DNA from 2 places in the Plantactinospora sp. GCM10030261 genome. Region 2 is predicted to be linked to the other one. Evidence: riboswitches for the same ligand, from Rfam matches in the RefSeq annotation. Region 2 holds a riboswitch; the other holds the start of a gene.
What was found. Region 2 has a riboswitch for cyclic di-AMP ahead of ACFQUZ_RS23390 (coiled-coil domain-containing protein). Riboswitches for the same ligand answer to the same signal wherever they lie in the genome.
Positions count from the first base shown of each region.

Region 1: linked by a shared signal. The riboswitch ahead of ACFQUZ_RS07925 (NlpC/P60 family protein) and the one ahead of ACFQUZ_RS23390 (coiled-coil domain-containing protein) in region 2 are both predicted to bind cyclic di-AMP.

Region 1 covers NZ_JBHTDD010000005.1:27,403-31,599, forward strand. The annotation lists gene ACFQUZ_RS07920 (N-acetylmuramoyl-L-alanine amidase) at 1-1,198, opposite strand, end outside; cyclic di-AMP (ydaO/yuaA leader) riboswitch at 1,431-1,568, shown strand; gene ACFQUZ_RS07925 (NlpC/P60 family protein) at 1,582-2,613, shown strand; gene dcd (dCTP deaminase) at 2,696-3,277, opposite strand; gene ACFQUZ_RS07935 (pyridoxamine 5'-phosphate oxidase family protein) at 3,374-3,961, shown strand; gene ACFQUZ_RS07940 (zinc metalloprotease) at 3,990-4,197, opposite strand, start outside.
Region 2 covers NZ_JBHTDD010000022.1:39,356-43,552, forward strand. The annotation lists gene ACFQUZ_RS23385 (right-handed parallel beta-helix repeat-containing protein) at 1-740, opposite strand, end outside; gene ACFQUZ_RS23390 (coiled-coil domain-containing protein) at 883-1,902, opposite strand; cyclic di-AMP (ydaO/yuaA leader) riboswitch at 1,913-2,044, opposite strand; gene ACFQUZ_RS23395 (alpha/beta fold hydrolase) at 2,286-3,125, shown strand; gene ACFQUZ_RS23400 (carbohydrate ABC transporter permease) at 3,187-4,134, opposite strand; gene ACFQUZ_RS23405 (carbohydrate ABC transporter permease) at 4,131-4,197, opposite strand, start outside.

The DNA.
Region 1 (4,197 bases), on a different contig from region 2:
CGTGGCCGATGATGTGCTGCCGGTCCAGCGGGATGCCGAGGCTGGTGGCGAGGTAGCGGACCAGCTTGGCCGAGTTGCGGTACATCGCCTCGGTGTACCAGGTGCCCTGGGCGGCGAATCCCTCGTGCTCCAGGCCGATCGACTTGGCGTTGACGTACCAGTTGCCGGCGTGCCAGGCCACGTCCTTCGTCTTCACGTGCTGGGCGATGTGGCCGTCCACCGAGCGCAGCGTGTAGTGCCAGCTCACGTAGGTCGGGTCCTGCACCAGGTCGAGCGTGGTGGCGTAGCTGCCCTCGGTGTCGTGGATGACGATGTACTCGATCTTCTGCCGGCCCGGCCGGTCGGACAGGTCGTGGTTGCCGTAGTCGCCGACCGTCGGGCCGTACTGCTCGTACGGCGCGGGGATCCACTCGCAGGAGATGGTGGTCGGGCATTCCAGCCCGTCCGGGCGCGGTTTCGGTGCGCGTAGTCCGACCCGGCCGAGCCACGACCGCGCCGGTTCGACCGCCCGGGCGGGCAGCCGCAGCCGATGCCCGTCGTCGGTGGTCCGTTCCGCGCCGGCCTTGATTGTCGCGTACACCTCGTTGGCGAACGCCGCCGCCGCGTCCGTGGTCTCCGCGCCGGAGTACCGGGCGACCGCGCCGAACCAGGCTGCCGGGTCGCTGCCGGCACCGACCGGCCCGCCCAGCGCCTTCTGGTACGCGGTGAGCAGTGCGGCGCCGCCGCGGATGTTGCTGGTCGGGTCGGTACGCAGGGCCGCCGGGTCGGCTCCGGTGAGGCGCGCCGCGGCGTCCATGGTCTGCAGGGCGGGGGCGTCCGGTGCGGGGTCGGCGACTGGCCGGTGAGCGTCGAGCGCGGGCCGGGCCGAGTCGCCGCGCGGATCCTCCGCCGGGCCGTAGTGGCCGGACCGGGGCTGGTTGCGCACGTGTCGCGCGTCGGTGAGGTGCATGGGTCCGTAGCCGGCCGCCGTGCTGGGGGTGCCCGCGTTTGTGTTCCACCGGGACTCCAGGTAGGAGACGCCGAGGAGCACGCTTTCCGGTACGCCGTACTCGGTCGCGGCCCGGGCGTACGCCCGCTGCCGGCCGTCGGTACCGGGGTCGGCGGTGGCCGGTCCGCCGGCCGGGACGAGTGTCGCCACCGCGACCAGTGCCGTGGCGATCAGGACACGGCCGCCCGGTGGGGGTTCGGGACGGTGCATCGGACCTCCTGGTTCCGGGGATGCTTCCTGGTCACCCTGGCCCGCGATCGTGGTTCACGTCAACAGATGTCGATTCGAAGTAGGCGAATGCAAGAAACCTTCATGACGTGACGTTGTGTCACAGCCCGGAGTGTTAAACGACGCACCGGGTCTCCGGGCTTGCGTCCATCAGGCGCCCTGCCTACTCTTGGTCACCGTCGAGCGGTGACGGTCAGTCCAACCGGGACGACGACAACTCGATACGCCGAATCGTCGACGTGCGAACCGGGGACCCACGCACCACCGGGGTGAATCCGCAGAACCTGCGGTAGGGCGTTTCTCTTCCGTCCGAACCCGTCAGCTAACCCGGTAGGCGGAGCAGGGGAGAAGGAGTATCAGCCTCGGTGGCTAGCCATGCCTGGCGACCGCGGCCCGCTCGTCCGGCGATTGCCGGTCGACGCGCCGCCCGGTCGCGTCCGCGTTGGTCCGTCCTGTCCACCGCCCTCAGTGCGATCGCCGGACTCGCGATCACGCTTGTCGGCGCCGCGCCGGCCCAGGCCGAACCGTCGGTGACAGAGATCGAGAAGCAGATCGACGTCGCCTGGAACAAGCTCGAACCGGTCATCGAGCAGCACAACGCAGCCCGCCAGGAGCTGGGCGCGAAGCGCAAGCAGGCCGACGCGCTGGCCAAGAAGATCGCGCCGCTGCAGGCCGAGGTCGACCGGGTCACCGGAAAGATCGGTGGACTGGCCGCCAACGCCTACAAGGGTGACCAGGCATCGGTGGTGAACGCGCTGCTCACCACAGGCAGCCCGACCGGCCTGATGGACGGGCTGGAGATCCTCGACCAGTACAGCCGCAACCGGCAGCGCGAGGTGCGGGCCGCGGTCGAACTCAAGCACAAGTACGAGGAGCAGAAGGCGCCGCTGGACCTGCTCATCGCCCAGCTCGCCAAGTCCGAGGCCGAGTTGGGGGCCAAGGCCAAGGAGATCAACGCCGAGGTCGACCGGTTGCAGAAGCTGCGCATCCAGGCGTACGGCAATGGTGGCGGTGGGGTGTTCCGGCCGGCACCGTGTCCCGCGGTCTATCCCGGTGGCGACTCCGGCAAGGTGGTGAAGTTCGCCTGTGCCCAGATCGGTAAGCCGTACTACTGGGGCTCGGACGGACCCAGTTCGTACGACTGCTCCGGCCTGATGCTGCGGGCCTGGGCCCAGGTCGGTGTCAGCCTGCCGCACAACGCGGCCCAGCAGTACAACCGCACCAAACGGGTCAGCCGGAGCCAACTTCAGCCCGGTGACATGGTGTTCTACAGCGGCCTCTCGCACGTCGGGATGTACGTGGGTGGCGGGTGGATTGTCCACGCACCGCAGAGCGGTGACCACGTCCGGATGAAGCGGGTCGACGACGGCAGCATCGTGGGTTACGGCCGCCCATAGGTTATCGAACGGCCCCTTCCTATCGCGTTTCGCGCCTGGGAAGGGGCCGTTCGACGCTCAGGTGTGCAGCGGGCCGCGTGGCTCAGTGGTTGGGTGGCCAGGTCCGCCAGTTCCGCCAGGACCGGCTCGGCGTCGGCCCGCGCTGGTGCTGGTACCGCGAGCCGTAGACCTCGGAGCCGTACGGGTGCTCGGCCGGTGACGACAGCCGGAAGATGCACAACTGGCCGATCTTCATCCCCGGCCACAGGGTGATCGGCAGGTTGGCGACGTTCGACAGCTCCAGCGTGACGTGCCCCGAGAAGCCGGGGTCGATGAATCCGGCGGTCGAGTGCGTGAGCAGGCCGAGCCTGCCGAGTGAACTCTTCCCCTCCAGTCGGCCGGCGAGCTGGTCGCCCAGCGAGATGACCTCAAGCGTGGACGCGAGCACGAACTCGCCCGGGTGTAGCACGAACGGGTCGCCGCCGGGGACCTCCACCTCCGAGGTGAGGTCGTCCTGCCGCTCCGCCGGGTCGATGTGGGTGTAGAGGTGGTTGTTGAAGACCCGGAACAGCCGGTCCAGTCGGACGTCGATGCTCGACGGCTGCACCAGGGCGGGCTCGAACGGGTCGAGGCCCAGGTTGCCCGCCTTGATCTCGAGCACCAGGTCCCGGTCCGAGAGCAGCATTGCGCCACCATATCGGCCGGGCCGGCTCGGTCATCCGACCGGGGGACCCGCCGTGTCGCGGTGGCTCCTCGTACAGGTGTTCGATAGACTGATCACATGGCTTCCTGGACCGAATTCGCCTCCGACGAGCCCCGCCTCGCCGAGAGCATCCGCGGCCTTCTCCAGCAGTACGGACCGGGCCTCGGCTACCTCGCGACGGTGCGCGCGGATGGTGGGCCGCGGGTGCATCCCGTCTCCCCCGTGATCACCCCCGACGGGCTCTACTGTTTCGTGGTCGACTCGCCCAAACGGCGGGATCTCGAACGCGACGGCCGCTACGCTCTGCACTCGTTTCCTCCCGAGGACAGCGACGACGAGGCGTACGTCGCCGGTCGGGCCCGTCCGGTGACCGACGAGGCGCGGGTGGCCGAGCTGGCCGACACGCTGCGGGCGGCACCGCAGGTGGACTGGCGGCTCTTCGAGTTCACGGTGGACGTGGCGATGCTGGCCCGCCGTGGTGACGGCCCTGGTCCGCTGACCGGCCGGCCCGCCGAGCGTCCCGCGGTGCAGGTCTGGCTCGACCCGTCGGCGGCGCCTTCCCCGGCTCGGGGGTCCGGCGGTTCACGGCGGGCCCGCCCGCGCCGCGTCAACCAGGTGCCGGTGGGAAAGCAGGTTCCGCTGGAAACGGCGGTGCCGGCCCCGTGAGTCGGAGCCGGCACCGTCGAGGGTTCGGTCAGGACGCGCGGTACGCGTTCCACGCGGTAAGCATCCGGCTGGCCTGGCCCGACGTGAACTGGTACATGCACGAGTCGTAGGTGTAGTCCATGAAGTTGCGGATCGGGTCGAGGCCCGGGGCGGAGCAGGTGTCCCGGCCGGTCGGGCACTGGTAGGCCGGCGACGCCTCGGCGGGGGTGTCCGACACCTGGTCACCGGAGCCGGAG
Region 2 (4,197 bases):
GGTGGGCTGGACCCGGTGATGGTGTTGCCCCGGCACGTGTAGTACCGAATCCCGGGGCTTTCCTGGTCACCACGGAAGTAGACGCCCCAGTCACACTCCAACATCTGGTTGTCGAGCACCGCGCAGAAATCGGCGTCCGCGACGAAGACCGTACAGTTGAACGGGCTGGCCACGGCCGAGCCGTGCCCGCACCGACGCATTACTGAGCCCACGACTCGGGTGTGGTGCGCACCGGGCTGAATACTCACCGCACAGCCGGCGATGTCGGTGAACGAGCACCGGTCGACCGTACTGCCGGCCGCGCTGCCCTCGACGATCACGGCCAGGCCGCTCGCCTGACCGTTACCGTCGAAGACCAGGCCGCGTACGGTGTGGCCCGCACCCCGCAACCGCATGAGGTTGACGGCGGCGCCGGCCTTGACGGTGGCGCCGCTCGCACTGATCACCTGAGGTGCCGCCTGGGCGACGAGCAGCGTGCCGGTGACCAGGTAGGTGCTTTCTGGGCCGCCGAAGTCGACGCCTCGGTTGGCCGCCAGGCAGGCGTTTACCGCAGCGGTGTCGTCCGCGACGCCGTCGCCGACGGCGCCGTAGTCTCGCGGCGAGGCGGCCGGCGTCGCGGCGAGGGCTGACGTCGTCGTGGGGGCCGCGGCGGCCGGGGCACCCGACCCGGCGATGACGCTGCCGAACGCCACCGGTGTGCCGTACAGCAATGTCCGCCTGGTTACCTGCTGACTTTCCATGACCCCTCCCCCGAATGTCGGAATCGGGGCGGATCATAACCGATCAATGGCTTGGGTTCGGGGCGGCCCGCCAGGCCCCGGCGCGCGAAACGGCCCTCGGCGGGATTCGCCGAGGGCCGTTCGGTCGTGCGGATCGGTGCCGCTAGAGCATCGACATGTGTACGTGATCGGTATGGTCCGACGGGCCGCTGTAGGAACTCCAACCGGTGGTCGGGAACCAGATCTGCTTGTACCAGATGATGTAGTAGATGCCGAGCCGGTCGGCGTTGCGGACCAGGAACGCGGCCAGGTTGTTCCCGTACCGCCGCTGGTCGGTGTTCTGTGCCGAGACGAACCCGGACTTGACGAGCGACCAGTCGCAGGCGCGGCCCTTCGGGTGTTCGAACGGGCCGCCGGAGCGGTGACAGCCGACAAAGCGGGTGAAGCCGGCCTTGCGCGTCTCGTGGTACGCGTTCAGGGTGCGGCCGGTGACGCAGCCGGAGGTGGTCGGGTCGTTCTTGTTGCAGGACTCGCTGGGCCAGCCGCCGTCGGAGTCCCGGGGCGCGGCCTTGGCCACCGGCGAGGTGGAGGCGACGCCGACATCGCGGATCGACCGGTTGCCGCCGAGCAGCTTGAACGCCTTGTCGGCCTCCTGCTTCTGCTTGGCCATCACGTTGGTCTGTCGCTGCTGCTCCGCGATCTGGACATCGATCAAAATCTTGGCCTGGGTGGCGCGGTTACGGGCGTCGTTCAGCGCGCCGATCTTGCTGTCGTTGACCAGGTTGACCTCGTGTAGCCGGGCGGCGCGGTCGACGAAGGTGTCCGACGACGCGCTGTTGAGCAGCATCGCCGCACCGCCCAGTCGACCGGTCCGGTAGGACGAGGCGGCGATCGTTCCCACCTCGGGCATCAGCCGGTCGATCTCACCCTGGGCCCGGGTCATCTCGGTGGTCAGCTGCTGCTGACGCTGCTTCGACTTGTCCAGCTTCCCCTTCGCCTGGACGAACGCTCGGTTCGTGGACTCCAGCCAGTCGCTGAGCAGGGGTGGTGGCTTCTGCGTCTCTCCGTGACCATCCGGTGCCGGAGCGTCCGGGTCTGCTGCGGCTGGGGCGGGGGTGGCCAGGACGGCGATCGCCGCCACTGCTCCGACGATCGGGGCCAACCAGCGGTGTCGGCGCGGCATCGTTGCTGTCTGTTCCTTCCGTCAACCGCCGACCGGGTTAGCTGACGGGCGCGGGGCGGAAGTGGCCCCTACCGCTGTCGCGGATTAGCCCCAGGTGCTCGGGTCCCCGGCTCGCCTCGCGGCGATTGGGCGGCGGCACCGCAGGCGCCAGGCGCGCCAGAGGCGGTGACCGATTCGCGAATTTACCTCATCGGAGCAGCCGCGATCCAGCGCATGTGCCCAGTTCGATCGTCCTTTCCGGAGGGTTTCACGGTATGCGGTCGTCACCTGTCGCTGGGTGGCCGGACCGGCTCCGGAAGGCCGGCGGAAGTATCCCGACGTAACCGTCCGAATACCGAACAGCTGACCGGTCGTTGGTCAGCTGGACCGGCTAACCTCGGACAGTGATCGAGACCGACATCACGGTGGAGGACGGGCACCGGCTCCACGTCTACGACACAGGCGCCGGACCGGACCGCCGGCTGGCCGTCTTCTGGCACCATGGCACCCCGAACATCGGGGCACCCCCGGAGCCGCTCTTCGCCACCGCCGCGGACCTGGGCATCCGTTGGGTGTCCTACGACCGGCCCGGCTACGGTGGATCGACCCGCCGGCCCGGCCGCGACGTGGCGTCCGCCGCCGGTCACGTCCGGGCCGTCGCCGACGCGCTGGGCATCGACCGGTTCGCGGTGATGGGCCACTCAGGGGGTGGCCCACACGCGTTGGCCTGCGCCGCGTTGCTTCCCGATCGTGTGCTCGGCGCGGTCAGCATGGCGGGGCTGGCCCCGTACGACGCCGAAGGGCTGGACTGGTTCGCGGGCATGGTGCCCTCCGGGGTGGCATCCCTGCGGGCCGCCGCCGAAGGTCGGGCGGCCAAGGAGGCCTACGAACTCTCGGGCGTCGAGTACGACCCGGAGTTCACCGCCGCGGATCACGCTGCCCTCGCCGACGAGTGGTCCTGGCTGATCAGCGTCGTGAACCCGGCGCTGGCGAACGGTCCTGGCGGACTGGTCGACGACGACATCGCCTACGTAACCTCGTGGGGCTTCGACCCGGCCCGGACGACCGGCCCGCTCCTGCTCCTGTACGGCGACCGGGACCGGGTGGTGCCGCGGGCGCACGGCGACTGGTTGGCGCGCCGGTGTGCCGCCGCCGAGTTTCGGACGACGCCAGACGACGGACACGTCTCGATCCTGGCCTCCGACGCGGCGAGGGCGCTGCACTGGCTCCGGGAACGCGCTTGAGCGCGAGGCAGGCCCTCAGCCAGGCGCTAACTGCTCTGCCTGAGGGGCCCAACCTTCGCACTCAGCCCTTGCGGCCCTGGGTGGCCACTCCCTCGATGAAGTAGCGCTGGCCGAAGCTGAACAGCAGGAGCATTGGCAGCGTCACGAGCAACGAGGCGACCATGACGTACTGGTAGTCGCCCTGGCCGCCGGCCGTCGGGCTGTACTTCGTCATGGCGTACGCGATGCCCAGCGGCGCGGTGAAGTCCTCGACCGATCCGGCGTTGAGGTAGATCAGCGCGCCCTGGAAGTTGTTCCACGCCGCCTGGAACTCGAACAGGAACACGATGATGAACGACGGGATGGACAGCGGCATGGCGATCCGCCAGAACAACTGCCAGTAGCTAGACCCGTCCATCCGGGCCGCCTCGAACAACTCCCGGGGCAGGCCGAGGTAGAACTGGCGTTGCAGGAAGATGTAGAAGGCGGAGCCGAACAGGTTGGCCCCGAACAGCGGCACCCAGGTGCCGAGGAAGCCGGTCTCCTTCCAGATCAGGTACATCGGGATCATCGTCACCGAGGCCGGCAGCATCATGGTGCCGAGGACCAGCCCGAACAGGATGTTGCGGCCGGGGAACCGGAAGTACGCGAACCCGAAGGCCACCACCGAGCTGGAGATCGAGACCGCCGCGGCGGCGAGTAGCGCGATCGCGACGCTGTTGAACATCCAGTTCAGCAGCGGCAGTTGATTCCAGATCTCGACGTAGTTGTCGAAGCGCCACGTTCGCGGAATGAGGGAGTTGTCGAACACCTGGCTCGCCGGCTTGAGGCTCGCCGCGATCAACCAGACCAGCGGATACAGGAACAACGCCGCGAAGCCGACGAGCAGCGCCGTCAGCAGGATTCGGCCGACGGTCCACTTCGTCGGCGGCGGCTGTGGCTCGACCGCCTTCTCGGTGGGTGCGGCGTCGACCGCCTCGGCCAGCGCGGGAGCCGGTGGGGGTGCGGTGCTGGGGCCGATTGTCGTCATGACCGGTCTCCCTCGTAGTACACGAAGCGGTTGCCGACCTTGACCTGGATGAAGGTCAGGATC